4 linked regions of the Noviherbaspirillum saxi genome follow. The protein of the gene in region 1 binds, or shares a complex with, the protein of each later gene. Links are inferred from orthologs where the notes say so. Each region holds a gene or a part of one and is shown in the gene's direction. Other genes may lie near its edges. The genes, in order: dnaN, dnaX, D3871_RS20915 and dinB.

Region 1 (4,783 bases):
CGGTGTTGTCCGACGACGTTGCCTTTTTCGTCGCCAAACATTTGCGTTCCAATGTGCGCGAACTGGAAGGCGCACTGCGCAAGATCCTCGCCTATTCCCGCTTCCACGGCAAAGACATCACGATCGATGTTGTCAAGGATGCATTGAAAGACTTGCTTTCTGTACAAAACCGGCAGATTTCGGTCGAGAACATCCAGAAGACGGTGGCAGACTTTTTCAATATCAAAGTCGCTGACATGTACTCCAAAAAGCGCCCAGCCAATATTGCTCGTCCGCGCCAGATTGCGATGTATCTTGCCAAGGAATTAACGCAGAAGAGTTTGCCTGAGATCGGCGAATTGTTTGGCGGCCGCGACCACACCACGGTACTGCATGCGGTTCGCAAGATCGCAGCCGACCGCAGCAAGAATCCTGAAGTCAACCACGAGCTGCACGTGCTCGAACAAACGCTGAAGGGGTAATCCACAGCTGCTTATCGGCTTGTGGATAAGTAAGAATGGAATAAATCGGACCGGCGAGCCGGCCTCGGCGGGTTCGCGCGGACCGGCGACGCGAACCCGGTTTGAGGCGAGAAAAGGACGGGGGCAACCGACCATCGCCTTGCAGGACATGTGGTGCAGCCAAGACCTTCTTTGTGGCCGGACTTGCTCGCTATGCCTATCAAGCGGCTGACGGCCGCGGTCGCGGCACCTTCCCGACCCTAAATTACCTTGCCAGCCCGACAACAAAATCCGTTCTATTTCATTGGAAGGAACCTTTTTCTGTCAAAATAGAGGGTATTTAGAAATGGCTTTATCCGGCTGCCGTCCGTCGGTAAATGACAGGCCTTTTCCCGATTCACAGCATTGTTTCAACTCACACTACAAGGATAAAAAGCATGCAATTGGTGAAAACCCAACGCGACACGCTTCTCCGGCCGCTGCAGATTGTGAGTGGTATTGTCGAGCGTCGGCACACGCTGCCGATTCTGGCCAATATCCTCATTCGCAAGGACGGTGAGAAGGTCTCGTTCCTGTCGACCGACATCGAAGTGCAGATCACCACGCATGCCAATGTGGGCAGCGGCGGCGAAGTCGCGGCCACCACGGTCGCCGCGCGCAAGCTGCTCGATATCTTGCGTGCGCTGCCCGATTCGGGCGATGTCGCGCTGTCGCTGGCCAACAAGCGCATGACGGTCCAGTCCGGCAAATCGCGCTTTGCATTGCAGACGCTGGCAGCCGAAGAATTCCCGACCGTCGCGCAAGCCGAGCACTTCAACGCCAAGGTTACGCTGCCGCAAAAGACGCTCAAGCACCTGTTCAACATGGTGCACTTCGCGATGGCGCAGCAGGATATCCGCTATTACCTCAATGGTTTGCTGCTCGTTGTCGACGGCAAGAACGTGATCGCTGTCGCCACCGACGGCCACCGGCTCGCGTTCTGCCAAGTCGAAACCGAACAGGATTTTCAGCGCCAGGAAGTCATCATCCCGCGCAAGACCATACTGGAACTGCAGCGCCTGCTCGAAGACAGCGATGACACGGTCGACCTCGAAATCGCCAACAACCAGGTCAAGCTGACGTTTGCCGATATCGAACTGATTTCCAAGCTGGTAGAGGGCAAGTTTCCCGACTACACGCGCGTCATCCCCAAAGGATACAAGAACAACTTCACGATCGATCGTCAGACGCTGCTGCATTCCTTGCAGCGCGCAGCGATCATGACCAGCGACAAGTTCAAGGGTGTGCGTTGCATCATCAGCCCGGGAAGCCTGAAGATCAGCTCAACCAACGCCGATCAGGAAGAAGCTGTGGAAGAACTCGAAATCGATTACGGCGGTGACAGCGTCGACATCGGTTTCAACGTCACCTATCTGCTCGACGTGCTGAACAACCTCAAAGGCGACAACATCAACATCGCGCTTGGAGACGCCAATTCGTCCGCACTGATTACCGTGCCGGACAACGCCGACTTCAAATACGTCGTGATGCCGATGCGCATTTGATGACTTGAACAGGAAGGAAAGCAAGGGGGCCGCTGTAGGTAAAGCGAGCCCCTTTGCTGCGTTTTAGAAAGTGTAAATTTTTCGCCGCCGGGCTCCCCCTGTCAGGGGGAAGTTTGGGATGGGGGTAAGAAGGTCGGTTCAAAGGTTTTTTCGGTCCAACCTTGTTGCCTCAATCTAACCCGCCCACTGAAAAGGGGCGGGAACCCGAAGTCTCTCGCTCTTTAGTCGTCACCCGAATCATCAGAAAGCAGCCATGTCCGCGATTCCTCAAGAAACTCCGCAACCGCAGCAAAGCCAGTACGGCGCCTCCTCGATCCAGATCCTCGAAGGTCTCGAAGCAGTGCGCAAGCGTCCTGGCATGTACATCGGTGACACTTCCGACGGCACGGGTCTGCATCACCTGGTTTTCGAAGTGCTCGACAACTCGATCGACGAAGCATTGGCCGGCCATTGCTCGGAAATCCACGTCACCATTCACTCCGACAATTCAATTTCGATTACCGATAACGGCCGGGGTATCCCCACCGGTATCAAGTGGGATGACAAGCACGATCCCAAGCGCAGCGCGGCAGAAATCGTAATGACCGAACTGCACGCCGGCGGCAAGTTCGACCAGAACTCGTACAAGGTCTCCGGCGGTCTGCACGGCGTCGGCGTCTCTTGCGTCAACGCGCTGTCCAAGCTCCTGAAGCTGACGATTCGCCGCGACGGCAAGGTGCACGCGATGGAATTCGCCCGAGGCATCGTGCAAAACCGCGAACTGGAATCGGTCGATGGCGTGCCGACTTCCCCGATCAAGGTCATCGGCGAAACCGACAAGCGCGGCACCGAAGTCCACTTCTGGGCTGATGAAGATATTTTCACGCATGTTGAGTTCCATTACGACATCCTCGCCAAGCGTATCCGCGAACTTTCTTTCCTCAACAATGGCGTGCATATCAAGCTGACCGACCAGCGCACCGGCAAGGAAGAAGACTTCGCATTCGAAGGCGGCACTCGCGGCTTCGTCGAATACATCAACAAGAACAAGAGTGTGCTGCACCCGACCGTGTTTCAGGCGACCGGCGAAAAGATGTCCGAGCACGCTACCAACATCAGCGTCGACGTCTCGATGCAATGGAATGATGCCTACAACGAACAGGTGCTCTGCTTTACCAACAACATTCCCCAGCGCGACGGCGGCACTCACCTGACCGGCCTGCGCGCTGCGATGACCCGCGTCATCAACAAGTACATCGACGAAAACGACTTCGCCAAGAAAGCCAAGGTCGAGATCTCCGGCGATGACATGCGCGAAGGCTTGACCTGCGTCTTGTCGGTCAAGGTACCTGAGCCAAAGTTCAGCTCGCAAACCAAGGACAAGCTGGTATCAAGCGAAGTGCGCGGCCCGGTGGAAGAGATCGTCGCCAAGACGCTGACCGACTACCTGATGGAAAAGCCCAACGACGCCAAGATCATTTGCGGCAAGATCGTCGAAGCCGCGCGTGCCCGCGAAGCCGCACGCAAGGCGCGCGAACTGACCCGCCGCAAAGGCGTGATGGACGGCCTCGGCCTGTCCGCCAAACTGGCCGACTGCCAGGAAAAAGATCCGGCGCTGTGTGAACTCTACATCGTCGAGGGTGACTCCGCAGGCGGCTCGGCCAAGCAAGGACGCGACCGCAAATTCCAGGCGATCCTGCCGCTGCGCGGCAAGGTGCTCAACGTCGAAAAAGCCCGCTTCGAAAAGATGCTGTCCTCCGAGCAGATCACCACGCTGATCGCCACGCTAGGCACCAGCATCGGACCGGACGAGTTCAACGTTGAAAAGCTGCGCTACCACCGCATCATCATCATGACCGACGCGGACGTCGACGGCGCCCACATCCGCACGCTGTTGCTGACCCTGCTGTATCGCCAGATGCCGCAGCTGGTTGAACGCGGTCATGTCTATATTGCCCAGCCGCCGCTGTACAAGGTCAAGCATGGACGCGACGAACGCTACCTGAAGGATGACGTCGAAGAAGCCAGCTACATGATGCAGATCGCGCTCAACGATGCGGCGCTGATCCCCACCGACAATGCCCAGCCGATCGTCGGCGACGCCCTGGCCGAACTGGTCCGTCAGTACAACACGGCCAATGCCATCATCATGCGCCTGTCGCGTGCGATCGACGATGCGGCGCTGTCGGCCATCATGACCGGCGTCACGCTCAATCTCGACAACGCCGACCATGCCGAAGCCTCGGCCGTAGCACTTGGCAAGGCCATCAATGACCCGGCCGTCGAAGTGATCGTGAAATCCGACGAACTGTCGGACAAGCACATGCTGCGCATCCAGCGTCGCCACTTCGGCAACTTCAAGATCAGCACCATCGACGCCGACTTCGTCCATGGCCCCGACTATCAGGTCTTGTCGGCCGCCGCCGCCACCTTCAAAGGCCTGATCGGCCCCGGCGCCATGGTCCGTCGTGGTCAGGGCGACAAGGCAAAGGAAATCGCGATCCGCAACTTCCACGAAGCGATGAGCTGGCTGCGCGACGAAGCAGAACGCGGCGTGTCCAAGCAGCGCTACAAAGGTTTGGGCGAAATGAATCCCGCACAGTTGTGGGAAACGACGATGGATCCGACCGTGCGGCGTTTGCTGAGAGTGCAGATTGAAGACGCGATTGCCGCGGACCAGATCTTTACGACCTTGATGGGTGATGATGTGGAGCCGCGTCGGGCATTTATTGAATTGAATGCGCTGCAGGCGGGGAATATTGACGTTTGATTTTTTGGCTTGTAGGTTCTCAGAGAAGATGAAAATTGTCTCACTCCGGT
Region 2 (4,780 bases), 2.1 Mb from region 1 along the record:
AGCACGGTCGCCGCTTCGCTTTCGAGCGCGAGATCGGACAGCACATTGCGCATCAGCGGCTGCTCGCTCAGCATCCGGCCGAACACCTTGCGGTGACGCGCATGGTGGGCCGCCTGTACAAATGCCTGGCGCATCAGGCCGGCGCTGCCGATCACGCAATCGAGACGGGTATGGTTCGCCATTTCGATAATGGTGGGGATGCCGCGGCCTTCGTCGCCCACCATCACGCCATACGCATCTTGAAATTCCACTTCGCTGCTGGAATTGGAGCGGTTGCCGAGCTTGTCCTTGAGACGTTGCACCAGTACTGCGTTCTTGGTGCCGTCGGGTCGCCAGCGCGGTACGAAGAAGCAGGACAGGCCGCCTTCGGTGCGCGCCAGTACAAGATGCGCGTCGCACATCGGCGCCGAAAAGAACCACTTGTGGCCGGTCAGCAGATATTCCGCGCCGCGTCCTTCGCCGCTGAGCGGACGAGCGGTCGTGGTGTTGGTGCGCACATCGGAGCCCCCTTGCTTTTCGGTCATGCCCATGCCGATCAGGATGGATTTTTTTTGTTCCAGCGGCAGGTCGCGCGGATCATGTTCGCGCGAGTACAACTTGTCGCGCAAAACTTCGAACAGTTTGGGTTCGTTTCGCAACACCGGAATCGCCGCAAACGTCATCGTGGTCGGGCAGAGCGAGCCTGATTCCACCTGCGACTGAAGAAAGTAGCCGGCCGCGCGGGCCGCATGGGCACCCGGCCGCGGATCGGACCAGGGCAGGGCATGCAAGCCTTCTGTACGCAACAAGCCGAGCAAGGCATGCCAGCTTGGATGGAACTCCACCCGGTCTATGCGCTGGCCTATTCGGTCATGCGTGGCGAGTTCGGGCAGATGATGATTGGCGAGTTCGCCCAGGCGCAAAACCTCCGCCGTGCCAAGTGTTGCGCCGAAACGCCGAAGATTATCTTCATTCCAGGCTGCGCCGCTGCGCCGCAATCCGTCAGCCAACGCAACATCACTGGTAAAAAGGTTGTAGTCCTCCAGTTCCGGTACCTGGTTCGTTACTTCATGTGTGGGCCATTGCATTCTGGATATCCTTTTCACGATGAGTTCTCGGACTATAACTTGCATCAGGTCAGGTAAAATGCGAGCTACATTCAACAGCCAGCGCCGCCATGTCTTATCAAGTCCTTGCCCGCAAGTATCGCCCAAAGAGCTTCGAGACGCTTGTCGGGCAGGAGCATGTCGTGCGGGCACTTACGCACGCGCTGGAGCAGCAACGCCTGCATCATGCCTACCTGTTTACAGGGACGCGCGGCGTCGGCAAGACCACCCTGTCCCGCATTCTCGCCAAATCCCTGAACTGCGAGGCCGGCATCACCGCTACGCCTTGCGGCAAATGCGAAGCCTGTACAGCCATCGATGCCGGCCGCTTTGTCGACTACATCGAAATGGATGCGGCCTCGAACCGTGGCGTTGATGAAATGGCGCAATTGCTGGAGCAGGCCGTCTACGCGCCATCGAATGCACGCTTCAAGGTTTACATGATCGACGAAGTTCACATGTTGACCAATCACGCATTCAATTCGATGCTCAAGACGCTGGAAGAACCGCCGGCGCACGTCAAGTTCATTCTGGCAACAACCGATCCACAAAAAATTCCCGTTACCGTGCTCTCGCGCTGCCTGCAGTTCAATCTCAAGCAGATGCCGCCAGGCCATATTGTCGGCCATCTCGAAAACATATTGGGACAAGAGAGTATAGAGTTTGATGCTCCCGCCCTGCGTCTGCTTGCACAAGGCGCGCATGGTTCGATGCGCGATGCGCTCTCGCTCACCGATCAGGCGATTGCCTATGCAGCCGGCAAGGTGACGTTGGGAGCGGTGCAGGGCATGCTCGGCGCGCTCGACCAGTCCTATCTGATCCGCATACTCGATGCGCTGGCGGCGCAGGACGGAACTGGCCTGCTTGCGGTCGCCGATGAAATGGCGGCTCGCAGCCTGTCGTACAACGTTGCCTTGCAGGATCTCGGCACGCTGCTGCACCGGCTCGCGTTGGCGCAAACCGTCCCGGCGGCATTGCCCGACGATGTGCCGGAGCGTGACGACGTGCTGCGTCTGTCCGGCTTGTTCGACGCGGAAGAAATACAACTGTTCTATCAAATCGCTGTGCATGGCCGCAATGAACTGAGTCTCGCGCCCGACGAATACGCCGGATTTTCGATGACGCTATTACGCATGCTGGCATTTCGTCCCGGCATGGGTGGTGCCGAGCGTGCCGCGCAGTCGCCGGCAGCGCCGGAACCAGCCCGTACCCTGAATTCTTCCCCCGCAACAGCAAGCCGCGCGCAAGCGCCGGCGCATGCCAGTGCAGCGGCCGCACAATCACAGCCGGCAAGACCGGCCGGCATGAGTCCGGCCCGCGCGGCACTGGAAGCGGCGCGCAATGGCGGCAGATCGCAGGCTGCTACGCCGCCGGCTGCGCGTCCTGCAAGCGCCGCGCCACCGCCATGGGACGATGAGGCTCCGCCCGCGCGCGATATGCCGTCGTTCGATTCACTTCCGGTCGCGACTCAAAAAAAAACTGAAGTACGCAGCGAGCCGCAGCGGCAGCCATTGATACAGTCGGATACCGCAGTGTTGGAAGAGCCGCCGATCATTGTCGTGCCGGAACTGCCGACGGCAAAGATGTCGCCACCTGTTTCGGCACCGATGCCGTCGCTCAATTGGGATGGCAACTGGCCGGCCCTAGCTGCGGCACTTCCCTTGCGCGGCGTGGTCCAGCAATTGGCGCAGCAGAGCGAGCTTTTGCAATGCGAAGACAACGGCGATGCGGTAATGATGCATGTGCGCATCCCGCTGGAAACACTGCGATCGGCCGGAGCCGTCGATAAACTGACAGCGGCCTTGTCCGAACATTTTGGAAAAGCCGTACGTGTCACTACCGAAATTGGCGCCGTTCAGCAGACCGCCAATGCGCAAGCAGTGGCCGAACGCGAAGCCCGGCAGCGCCAGGCGGAAGAGAGCATGCAGCGCGATCCTTTCGTGCAGACGCTGATGCGGGAATTCGGCGCGACGATCGTGCCAGGCTCGATCAAGCCTGTGTAACGCATACCGTTACCCATAACCAATGAACAACCAACGAGCAGGAGCAATATCATGATGAAGGGCCAACTGGCAGGGCTGATGAAGCAAGCCCAGCAAATGCAGGACAACATGAAGAAGATGCAGGACCAGCTTGCATTGATCGAGGTCGAGGGCCAGTCAGGCGCCGGCCTGGTCAAGGTGATCATGACCTGCAAGAACGATGTCAGGCGCGTCACGATCGATCCATCCCTGCTGGGGGATGACAAGGACATGCTGGAAGACCTGGTCGCAGCCGCTTTCAATGATGCGGTCCGCAAGGCCGAAGCGACATCCCAGGAAAAAATGTCCGGCATGACCGCGGGCTTGCCGCTGCCCCCGGGCTTCAAGATGCCGTTCTGACGGCGCATGCATGCAGGCGAGCACGTATCGACGCGCTGCGCCTGCAGCGCCGCAGGCGCATTGACCCTATCCAGTCGCGATGACAGAGAGTCCGAGTGAAATCGCCTTCCAGCCTTGAATTTTTGACCGAAGCCTTGCGCAGGCTGCCCGGCATCGGTCCGAAGTCCGCCCAGCGCATGGCTTACCACCTGATGCAGCACGACCGCGATGGTGCCGCCATGCTCGGCCGCGCCCTCTCGCAAGCGGTCGAACGCGTCCATCATTGTGCCCGCTGCAATACGTTCACCGAGAACGAATTGTGCGAAATGTGCATGGACCCGGAACGCGATGCCGCGCTGCTATGCGTGTGTGAAACGCCGGCCGATCAATTGATGATCGAGCAGACGCTGACTTACAAGGGATTGTATTTCGTGCTGATGGGACGACTCTCCCCACTCGACGGCATCGGCCCCAAGGACATTCATCTGGAAAAGCTGATCACGCGCGCCACCGACGGTGCGGTGAACGAAGTCGTGCTGGCTACCAACTTCACCAACGAAGGCGAAGCGACCGCGCACTACATCAGTGAAACGCTGAAGGCGCGCGGCCTGAAAGTCAGCCGCCTCGCGCGAGGCGTTCCGGTCGGCGGCGAACTGGAATATGTGGATGCGGGAACGATAGCGCGCGCCATGCTGGATCGTCGCACGACCTAGTGTAGTGTTTCACTCTTCTTGAGACATAAAAGTGCGTCTTTCACGCCGACTCTTCGTTGCACATCCTCGCAATAGCTCGCTATTGCTGCGGTGTGCGCCTCGATTCGCCGCGAAATCCATCACTTTTATCAGTCTCAATCTACGTGAAACACTACACTAGACGCTGGTCGGATTCAAACTCCAATCGCGCGAACGCGCACCTTAGCCTTCAGGGACATGACAACAAAAACATCCGTCGGCCCGCTTGCCGGCATCAAGGTACTCGAACTCGGCACGCTGATCGCCGGGCCCTTTTGTTCACGCATGCTTGCCGAATTCGGCGCCGATGTCATCAAGATCGAATCGCCCGACGGCGGCGACCCGATACGGCAATGGCGGGTGCTGAAAGATGGCACTTCCCTGTGGTGGTCGGTACAGTCACGCAACAAGAAAAGCGTGACACTGAACATGAAAGATCCGCGTGGCCAGGACATCGCCAGGCAGCTCGCGCTCGAAGCCGACATCATCATTGAAAACTACCGGCCTGGCGTGCTGGAAAAATGGAATCTCGGCTACGAGGATCTGAAGCAGCACAATCCGGCCACGATCATGGTGCGGTTGTCCGGATACGGCCAGACCGGAC
Region 3 (4,784 bases), on another replicon or contig:
GTTCCGGTCAATCCCTGGGTGGTGGAGTTTCTTGCGCGCGCATCGGGAAAGGCGGCGCGGCTCAAGGCCGGCAATTATGAACTCAAACCCGGCACGACGCCGCTCGGTTTGATCGACCAGTTGGTACGCGGCGAATTTGCTCAGGAAGGTCTGGCCGTCATCGAGGGATGGTCGTTTCGCCAGATGCGGCAAGCGATTGCCGCGCATCCGGCGGTGAAGCACGATACAACCGGCATGTCAGACAGGGAATTGCTGGAAAAGCTGTCCCTGCCTTACGCCCATCCCGAAGGCCTGTTTTTCCCGGATACCTATCGGTTTGCGAAGGGATCAAGCGACCTGTTGATTTACAAACAAGCACATACGCTGATGCAGAAGCGCCTGAACGAAGCCTGGGCGCGCCGCAATCCGTCCTTGCCGTACAAATCGCCTTACGAAGCGCTGGTGATGGCGTCGATCGTCGAAAAGGAAACCGGCCAGCGGTCCGAGCGCAACATGATTGCCGCGGTCTTCGTCAACCGGCTCAGGAAGGGCATGCTGCTGCAGACCGACCCGACCGTCATCTATGGCATGGGTGACAAGTTTCAGGGCAACATCCGCAAGCGCGACCTGGAAACCGACACGCCTTACAACACCTATACCCGGGCCGGCTTGCCGCCAACGCCAATCGCCCTGCCTGGAGCAGAATCGATAGAAGCGGCGCTGAATCCCGCCAGTTCGGATGCGCTATATTTCGTTGCGCGTGGCAATGGCACCAGCGAATTTTCCAATAACCTTGCCGACCATAACCGCGCAGTCAACAAATACCAGCGATAATGCCGGGTGCAACAATCACTCCTATATTGCTTCATGACACTTGGCAAATTTATTACTTTTGAAGGAATCGATGGCGCCGGCAAGTCGACGCATCTGGCCTTTGTCGCAGACTTGTTGAGAGAACGCGGCAAGTCTGTCGTGATGACGCGCGAGCCGGGCGGAACTCCGCTTGGCGAAAAGCTGCGCGAGATGTTGCTGCACGAAAAGATGCATCTGGAAACCGAGGCGCTGCTGATGTTTGCCGCACGCCGCGAACATCTTGCCCAGATAATCGAACCGGCGCTTGCGCGCGGCGACTGGGTGATTTCGGATCGTTTCACCGATGCCACCTTCGCTTATCAGGGCGGCGGGCGCAAGCTCCCGTTCGCCAAGCTGGAAGCGCTGGAACAGTGGGTCCATCCGACCCTGCAGCCTGACCTGACTTTCCTGTTCGACGTACCACTCGACGTGGCGCGTGCGCGGCTTGACGCGACCCGCGAACTGGACAAGTTCGAGCAGGAAAAAGCGGAGTTCTTTGCCGCCACGCGCGACGCCTATCTGCGCCGCGCCGCGCAGTTTCCAGAGAGATTTCGCGTTATCGATTCCAGCCGGCCGATCGACATGACCCGGCAGGAATTGCGCGATATCGTTTTCAGCGCTTGAAGTGGAAAGGCCTGTGCAATGACATCGCCCTTGTTTCCCTGGCAAGAAGCCGCCTGGCAGCAGTTGCAGCAGTTGCGCGAACGCCTGCCTCACGCGATCTTGTTCCACGGCGCGCAAGGCATAGGCAAGACCGTGTTTGCCGAACATTTTGCGCAGTCGCTGCTGTGCCAGATGCCGCAAGCGCATGGACATCCGTGCGGACAATGCGATTCCTGCGGCTGGTTCTCCCAGTACAACCACCCTGACTACCGTCGCGTTCGACCCGAGGTATTGGAGGAGGACGGCACTGCCGAAGGCGATGAATCCGAGGCGAGCGAGGGCAAGAAATCCAAGTCGACCAAGGCGCCGTCCAAGGAAATCAAGATTGACCAGATCCGCGCTTTGTCGGATTTCATGAATGTGTCGACCCATCGACAGGGAATGCGCATCGTCGTGCTGTATCCGGCCGAAGCCTTGAATACCGCGGCCGCCAATGCGCTGTTGAAAACTCTGGAAGAACCGCCGCCGGCAACGATGTTTTTGCTGGTATCCAACAACATAGAGCGGCTGCTGCCGACGATTCTGTCGCGTTGCCGCAAGTTTGCAATGACGATGCCGAATGGTGATGAAGCGCTGGCATGGTTGCAGCAGCAGGGCGTAAAGGATGCCGACGCCTGGCTGGCCGAGCAGGGCGGGGCACCATTGGCTGCGCAGGCGCTTGCCCAGACCGACACGCGCGAGCTGATGGACGAATTTCTTCGTGCATTGGCCCGTCCGGGCAGCGAGGCAGCACTCAAGACCGCTGAAAAGTTGCAAAAAACACCAGTTGTCGACCTTGTTGCATGGTTGCAGCGCTGGCTGTACGACGTGTTTTCCTTCAAGCTTTCAGGCAGAATCCGGTATTATCCGCGTTACCGGAAGGAGCTTGCGGCACTGGCGCAGCAGGCGGATGTGAGCGAGTTGTTGCGCGGGCTGAAAGCGCTTAAGGAGCGTCGCGCGGTGGCTGAGCATCCGCTGTCGGCCAGGTTGTTCATCGAAGACATGCTGCTTGATTACGCGTCGCTTTTTTCTTCCTGATTTTTGCCGACTCTATAGACAAACATGGCCGACAACCCTGTGACCCCGCAAGCGTCTGGTGCCAATGGTGCGGGCGTGGCGCGTCCTTCAGTTCTCTCCCTGCCGATCAAGGAAAAGGCGGCGCTGTATGCGGCATATATGCCTTTCCTGCAAAACGGCGGCATTTTCGTTCCGACCAACAAGCCTTACAAACTCGGCGACGATATCTATCTGATTCTTACCCTGCTTGACGATCCGACAAAATATCCGATCGCCGGCAAGGTGGCATGGGTGACGCCGGCCGGCGCCAACAATAACAAGGCGCAGGGTATCGGCGTACATTTTTCCCCCGATGAGAGCGGCCAGCGGGTCAAGCAACGGATTGAAGAGTTGCTCGGCGCCGCGCTGCGCTCATCCCGCGCGACCCATACCTTGTAACAACAGTATCCACATCCCGATATTCGCCGCAGCCGCCAAAGCCTCCTATAGGTATCGCCGCTAAGCCATTCGCGTTCTGCATCGTGTCATGCATGACAGCGTAAAATACGCGTCATCATGTATATCGATTCCCATTGCCATATCAACTTCCCCGAGCTTGCCTCGAGGCTACCCGAAATTTTCGGCAAAATGTCCGAAAATCGCGTAACGCATGCCTTGTGCGTGTCGGTGGATTTGCCTGATTTTCCGCAAGTGCTTGCACTGGCTGAACAACATTCCCATGTCTATGCTTCCGTCGGCGTGCATCCGGATTACGAAGAAACACCGGAGCCCTCCGTCGACGATCTGGTCCGTTTGTCCGATCATCCCAAGATTGTCGCGATCGGAGAGACGGGCCTGGATTATTACCGTCTCGAAGGTGATCTGGAATGGCAACGCGAGCGGTTCAGGACACATATCCGCGCATCGCGTGCGACCGGCAAGCCGCTCATCATCCACACGCGCGCCGCCTCCGAAGACACGATACGCATCATGCGCGAAGAAGGCGCGGGCACTGATGCTGGAGGCGCAGCCGGCGTCATGCACTGTTTTACCGAATCGCTGGAAGTGGCAGAGGCTGCTATCGAAATGGGGTTTTACATTTCGTTCTCGGGCATCGTCACGTTCAAGAGTGCAAGAGATTTGCAGGCAGTTGCGCGCGCAGTTCCGCTGGAACGCATGCTGATCGAAACGGATTCGCCTTACCTTGCGCCGGTTCCGCATCGCGGCAAGATGAACGAACCCGGGTTTGTATGCCATGTGGCCGAATTTCTCGCAAAGCTGAAGGATGTTCCGCTCGATCAGGTCGCATGGCAAACGACCGACAATTTCTTCAAGCTGTTCGAGATCGCGCGCTGAATGTCCGGGAACCTGAACCTGATCGATAAAGAATAGCCATGTCAATACCGAAATTGAATACCTCTCGCAGGAAGTGCCTTGGCGCGCTGGTGGCATTTCCCTTGATGGCACTCTCCGGTCGACACGCGTCTGCGGGTGCCTATGATGATTTTTTTCGCGCAGTCAAGATAGATCATGTGGCAGTCGTCAAGTCGCTGCTGGCGCGTGGCCTGGACCCCAATCTGATCGAGGCGGAGCGCGGCGAGACCGGCCTGATGCTCGCTCTGCGCGAGAAGTCCATGGGTGTGTTTGAACTGTTGCTGAATGCGCCGGCCATCGATCTGGAAGTACAGGCCTTCAACGGCAACACCGCCCTCATGTTCGCCAGCTACCAGGGCAATCTGCAAGCGGTGAAGGCCTTGATTGCCAAAGGCGCGGAAGTCAACAAACCAGGCTGGACGCCGCTGCATTACGCCGCATCGATCGGCAACAACGATATCGTTCAGCTATTGCTTGAAAAATCTGCCTACATCGATGCCGACTCGCCGAACAAGACTACACCGATCATGATGGCTGCCCGCGGCGGTCATATCATGACCGTCAAACTTCTTCTCGATGAAGGTGCCGACGCAAGCTTGAAAAATGACGCCGGCATGACGGCGATCGATTTCGCGGAAAAAAACGAGTTCAAAGATATTGCCGAAGGCTTGACCTACCGGTTGAAGAAGGCCGGAAAGCTTTAGCAGGCTGTCAGGCGACGGTAAGGCACGGCAAGGTGGTTCGTCTTTTACCGAATCGCACTACCGGACTGTTGCGCTTGGCTTGCTGCGGCAAATACCTTGATATCACGTGCAGCCGGTGCTGGCGTTGCAGGATGGTCTTCATCGCCTGCGGAGACACCACGCACCGTTTGCGGTCATGAACTGGTTTGCATTGTCCGTCAAGGCAAACTGATCGTAATATTGGCTACCTTGGGCGTT
Region 4 (4,794 bases), 130 kb from region 1 along the record:
GAAAATCTTGTTCCTCCGTCACCTGTCATCACCATGCCCAAGCCCACTGCAAAAGATCGTCCCATCGGCGTCATCATTGGACTCGCGTTGCTCTTGCTCGGCATCGGGTTTGGCAGCGTGTGGTTTTACCTGCAATATGTGCAAAAGAAGCAGGCGCAAACCAATTATCTGACGCTGCCTTCGATTGCCATCAGCCGTGACGGGCATTCGATCCGGGCCGGCATGGCAATCCGGACCACTGGCGACGATGCGGGATGGGCATCGAAGCATCAGCAGGCGCTGGAACAGATCATGAAGCGCACGCTGATGGAAGCCGATCCAAAGAAGCTCAGGACCGAGGGTGGCATCGTCGCGCTGCAGCAAAGTCTGCGTGAAGCCGGCAATACGACTTTACATACCACTAAGGTGCGCGAAGTGTTGTTGACCGACTTGTTGTTATCCGAAGGCGACTTGTAAGCTTCAACTGATCGATGTTTCGGCTGTGTTGTAATTGAGGCCGTGGTCAACGGCAGAATAATTCGCGACTGCGACCTTGTTATCCAGCAGATCCGCAACCCAGCCCTATGTCGAATCTCCCTTGAAGCTATGGGCGGATACTAATGTCGCGCACCGCATTTTTGTACCTCGCTGAAAGGCAGAAAGCCGTAATCGGTACCGTTGTCGGTGCCGCCATAAGGCGGTTTGCCCGACACAAAACTGTAAGAGACTGTTACCGGTGTACCGATTGCTTGGCCTGTATTCCAGCGATAATTCAAGTCTTCAATCAGCGCATCGATACGGTAATCGTCGCTGATCGGAGTACCGCTAGTCAGCGTGGCGGAGCCTGTCGCCAAGCCGGATTTGACTGCCGAACCGGCGCACAATGGACATGTGCAAAGCGGTGATTCCATCGAAACGATTTCTTGATGAAGAGAACCATCTTTACAACTAATCCGTTTCAAACCAACAATTTCCTGATCGTATCAACTCGGAACTTCAATTACAGCCCTTTGTCACTTGAATAACGGAAGCCGCTATCCGGCCCGTCGCACTTGGCAAGTCGTGCACTTTGAGCGCACCTTGCGCCATCAAGTCCAATAAATTTCAAAGGAGTTCAACATGGCAAAACTGCATAAAATCCTGTTGGGATCGGCGGTCCTCGCATTGGCCAATCTCGCTACCGCGCAGACCTCGAGTACAACCGATACCAGCAATGCCGCATCCAGCGGTTCCGTCCCCGCACAAAAGGCCCCCGGCGCATCCGGCACTGGCACCGGCAGCGATGCCGGCATGGTCGGCGGTAGCGGTACATCGAGTTCGATTCCTTCCAATACACCGAGTCCGAGCAGCGGTTCCAGCACCACGAGCGGCACTGCAGCATCTGGCACGATGAGTGGCACTGCAGGTACGATGTCGAGCACCACGCCGCCGGCGGGTGCAACGAGTACTACCACGACCGGTGTCGCCAGCAATCCGGCAACCAGCGCATCCAATGACCCCTATGTCCAGCGTCGCGAAGCACGCAAGCAAGCCAAGGAGGAATACAAGCAAAACAAGAAGAGTGCAAAGCAACAGTACAAGACTGACAAGAAGGAAGCGAATGCAATCGTGAAGGATGCGAACACGACCGGCAATGCAAATCCCACTACAAGCTCGGGTCGTTAATCACTCACTTGCCGATGTCAGAACGCCACCATAAGGGTGGCGTTTTTTCGTCGGATTTTCGCAATGCAGCGGCAAGCGCTGTGGCCGCCTCAGCCGTACAATGGCAGCTGCCTTTCCTATTGCCGTCTCATCGTGAATGCGCCTGTCCGAAAAATCATCCATTGCGATTGCGACTGCTTTTACGCAGCGGTGGAAATGCGCGACGATCCTTCATTGCGGGGAAAGCCGCTCGCGGTCGGCGGCCGGCCGGATCAGCGCGGCGTCGTCGCAACCTGCAACTATGAGGCGAGAAAATTCGGCGTGCGGTCCGCGATGGCGACATCGCAGGCATTGCAGCGCTGCCCCGATCTGATCGTGATGCCGCCGGCGATGGATAAATATCGCGCGGCTTCCAGGCAGATTCTTTCCATCTATCGCGACTACACCGATCTGGTCGAACCGCTGTCGCTGGATGAAGCCTACCTCGATGTCACCGACTCGCCGCATTGCCAGAACAGCGCAACGCTGATCGCACAGGAAATCCGCGCGCGTATCGCCGACACGGTGGGGATTACCGCATCGGCCGGCATTGCGCCGAACAAGTTCGTCGCCAAAATCGCCAGCGACTGGAATAAACCGAATGGGCAGTTCGTGGTGCGTCCGCATGAGATCGATGCCTTCGTCGCGGCACTGCCGGTCGACAAGTTGTTCGGTGTCGGTAAAGTCACTGCCGCCAAACTCAAAAAACTCGGCGCCTTTACCTGCGCCGATCTGCGACGCTGGACGATACCGGAATTGCAGCACCACTTCGGCAAGTTCGGCGGCAATCTATATGGTTTGTGTCGCGGCATCGACCGCCGGCAAGTCAATGCCAGCCAGGAGCGCAAGTCGGTCAGCGTCGAAGAAACTTATGTCACCGACTTGCCGGATCTCGCCGCTTGCCAGCACGAACTGGCTGACCTCATCGTGAAGCTGGAACAGCGTATAAGGCGCGCGAATGCGGAACGCCATACGCATAAGTTGTTCGTCAAAATCCGGTTCGCCAATTTCCAGCGTACGACGGCCGAATGCGTCAGCCATAGTGTGGACGCCGCAGTGTGCGCAACGCTGCTGGATACCGCATGGCAGCGAGGACGGCGTCCGGTACGCCTGCTCGGCGTCGGCGTGCGCCTGACGGAAGAAGAGGATGTGATGCAGCTCGGATTGTTTGCTGACGACATGGCCGAACTGGCCGAGGCCGCGCCCGCCGCACAGCTATAAGGCGTCGTAACATGCAGCGCCTGTCAAGCGGTTTACCGCTGTGCGGCTACAACCAATGCCATCGATCCTGACTGTAGAATGGCGCCTTTTTTGGGTGCCAAGCATGTGGTTCAAGAATCTGCAAATCTACCGTCTCACCGCTCCATGGACCATGACATCCGAACAGCTGGAAGCCAGTCTCGCCGCGCAGGAATTTGCACCCTGTTCCAGCAGCGAATTGCAGAGCCAGGGCTGGGCTTCGCCGCGTGACAATGGCATGCTGGTGCATACCGTCAATCGGCAGATGCTGCTCCAGCTATCCACCGAAAAGAAGCTGTTGCCATCCAGCGTGATCAACCAGGTGACCAAGGCGCGCGCCGCAGATCTCGAAGAGCAGCAAGGCTTCAAGCCGGGCCGCAAGCAAATGAAGGAACTCAAGGAACAGGTCGCCGATGAACTGCTGCCGCGTGCCTTCAGCATCCAGCGCAGCACCCGGGTCTGGATCGATCCGGTCAATGGCTGGCTGGCGGTCGATGCATCGAGTCCGGCCAAGGCCGATGAAGTGTTCAAGCTGTTGCTGAAGTCGCTGGAAACCCTGCCGTTTGCTTCGCTGCGCACCGAACGCCCGGCGCTGTCTGCAATGACCGACTGGCTGGCCGCCGATGAAGCGCCGCGCGGATTCACGGTCGACCAGGATACCGAACTGCGCGCGACCAACGAAGGCAAGGCGACCGTACGTTATGTGCGGCATACGCTGGAAGCCGATGACGTGCGTCGTCATATCGCCGCCGGCAAGCAATGCACTCGCCTGGCCATGACCTGGAATGACCGCGTATCGTTTGTACTGACCGAATCGCTGGCGATCAAACGCGTCGCGGCGCTCGACGTACTGAAGGAAAATACCGAGTCGTCCACGCAGAACGATGATGAACGCTTTGATACCGATTTCGCGTTGATGACCGGCGAACTGGCGAAGCTGATCGGCGATCTGGTCGAGGCGCTCGGCGGTGAAGAGCAGCAAAAGAAAGCGGCCTGACGCGACAGGCAGCGTAGCGTGAAAGAGTGGGGCGGCGGAAGCGTTGGCCCCATTTTTTTCAGCTGCAAAAGCGCGGGACGAAAAAAAAGACGAACCCTAGGGTTCGTCTTTTTCAGTCTGGCGGAGTGGACGGGACTCGAACCCGCGACCCCCGGCGTGACAGGCCGGTATTCTAACCGACTGAACTACCACTCCTGAAATTGCTCATGCCGTACAAGCCGGACATGCGACGTTTGTCACCACGTCTGAAGGGCCTGAAGTCTACAGCAATTTATGAATTCTGGCTACTCCCAGCCGATAAATCGCGACAATGCGCAGCAGGCGCCCGAGGAACATGCCGTTGAACAGTCCATACAGCGTACATACCGTGACGACGAAGCCGGTTTCCTGCCTGAGCAGCGGCGACATCGCCAACAGAACGCCAACCGCATACTTGGTCAAAAAGATGCCCATCATCAGGGCCAACGGCAGCCAGCTGCCGTGCTGGAATACGGTACCGCGCTCCGGAGTCACATTGACACTGTCCAGGCTAAACATCATCCAAGTCGCCAACGTACCGACTGCCAGGCCGGCGATCCAGGCCGGTCCCGCAGCCCCATGCGCGCCAAAGCTGCCAACTACTCCCTGGATGGAAAGTCCCAGCATGACAGTTGGAATGATGAACAGTTTTTTCAGACTTGTTTCCCGGTCGACGCTGGCCAGCACACCGCGATAAATCAAAAATGCGAGCAAAGGCCAGACCCAAAACGGCGTATTTGAGACGATTTCCTGCAGCATGTCGTGCTCCTTGGCAGAGGGATAATGCAGCGATTTTCACCAGTGCCAGCCATTGGCAACAGCGGATTGCGACGAAATGCGAAAAGTATGGAGTGAAATGCAGGACTGCCGCATTCAGC

What was found.
Region 2: the proteins of dnaN (region 1) and dnaX are in contact, whole or in part, in a cryo-EM structure (PDB 8GIZ), measured with the Escherichia coli proteins. The link is inferred for Noviherbaspirillum saxi from one-to-one orthologs.
Region 3: the proteins of dnaN (region 1) and D3871_RS20915 are in contact, whole or in part, in a cryo-EM structure (PDB 8GIZ), measured with the Escherichia coli proteins. The link is inferred for Noviherbaspirillum saxi from one-to-one orthologs.
Region 4: the proteins of dnaN (region 1) and dinB are in contact, whole or in part, in a solved structure (PDB 1OK7), measured with the Escherichia coli proteins. The link is inferred for Noviherbaspirillum saxi from one-to-one orthologs.

The regions. Positions count from the first base shown.
Region 1 is NZ_QYUO01000001.1:216,243-221,025, forward strand. Bases 1-2,930 are described here. They hold dnaN (DNA polymerase III subunit beta), read left to right. Parts: upstream 1-877; coding sequence 878-1,984; downstream 1,985-2,930. Other genes in these bases: dnaA (chromosomal replication initiator protein DnaA), read left to right, coding at 1-461; gyrB (DNA topoisomerase (ATP-hydrolyzing) subunit B), read left to right, coding at 2,238-2,930. In the rest of the region: more of gyrB, read left to right, coding at 2,931-4,733. UniProt on the Escherichia coli protein: Confers DNA tethering and processivity to DNA polymerases and other proteins. Acts as a clamp, forming a ring around DNA (a reaction catalyzed by the clamp-loading complex) which diffuses in an ATP-independent manner freely and bidirectionally along dsDNA.
Region 2 is NZ_QYUO01000001.1:2,296,375-2,301,154, reverse strand. The notes cover bases 696-3,622. They hold dnaX (DNA polymerase III subunit gamma/tau), read left to right. Parts: upstream 696-1,156; coding sequence 1,157-3,088; downstream 3,089-3,622. Other genes in these bases: recR (recombination mediator RecR), read left to right, coding at 3,562-3,622; D3871_RS10685 (YbaB/EbfC family nucleoid-associated protein), read left to right, coding at 3,140-3,466; D3871_RS10695 (isovaleryl-CoA dehydrogenase), read right to left, coding at 696-1,067. Outside these bases: more of D3871_RS10695, read right to left, coding at 1-695; more of recR, read left to right, coding at 3,623-4,158; D3871_RS10675 (CaiB/BaiF CoA transferase family protein), read left to right, coding at 4,375-4,780. UniProt on the Escherichia coli protein: Part of the beta sliding clamp loading complex, which hydrolyzes ATP to load the beta clamp onto primed DNA to form the DNA replication pre-initiation complex.
Region 3 is NZ_QYUO01000002.1:1,137,445-1,142,228, forward strand. The notes cover bases 562-3,492. They hold D3871_RS20915 (DNA polymerase III subunit delta'), read left to right. Parts: upstream 562-1,473; coding sequence 1,474-2,511; downstream 2,512-3,492. Other genes in these bases: mltG (endolytic transglycosylase MltG), read left to right, coding at 562-813; tmk (dTMP kinase), read left to right, coding at 847-1,455; D3871_RS20920 (PilZ domain-containing protein), read left to right, coding at 2,536-2,928; D3871_RS20925 (TatD family hydrolase), read left to right, coding at 3,046-3,492. Also shown: more of mltG, read left to right, coding at 1-561; more of D3871_RS20925, read left to right, coding at 3,493-3,825; D3871_RS20930 (ankyrin repeat domain-containing protein), read left to right, coding at 3,864-4,547; icmH (type IVB secretion system protein IcmH/DotU), read right to left, coding at 4,745-4,784. UniProt on the Escherichia coli protein: Part of the beta sliding clamp loading complex, which hydrolyzes ATP to load the beta clamp onto primed DNA to form the DNA replication pre-initiation complex.
Region 4 is NZ_QYUO01000001.1:81,686-86,479, reverse strand. What follows is about bases 889-3,829. They hold dinB (DNA polymerase IV), read left to right. Parts: upstream 889-1,776; coding sequence 1,777-2,883; downstream 2,884-3,829. Other genes in these bases: D3871_RS00445 (recombination-associated protein RdgC), read left to right, coding at 2,987-3,829; D3871_RS00455 (hypothetical protein), read left to right, coding at 1,099-1,644; D3871_RS00460 (hypothetical protein), read right to left, coding at 889-890. Outside these bases: D3871_RS00465 (flagellar basal body-associated FliL family protein), read left to right, coding at 1-456; more of D3871_RS00460, read right to left, coding at 597-888; more of D3871_RS00445, read left to right, coding at 3,830-3,898; D3871_RS00435 (DUF6622 family protein), read right to left, coding at 4,160-4,675. UniProt on the Escherichia coli protein: Poorly processive, error-prone DNA polymerase involved in translesion repair and untargeted mutagenesis. Copies undamaged DNA at stalled replication forks, which arise in vivo from mismatched or misaligned primer ends.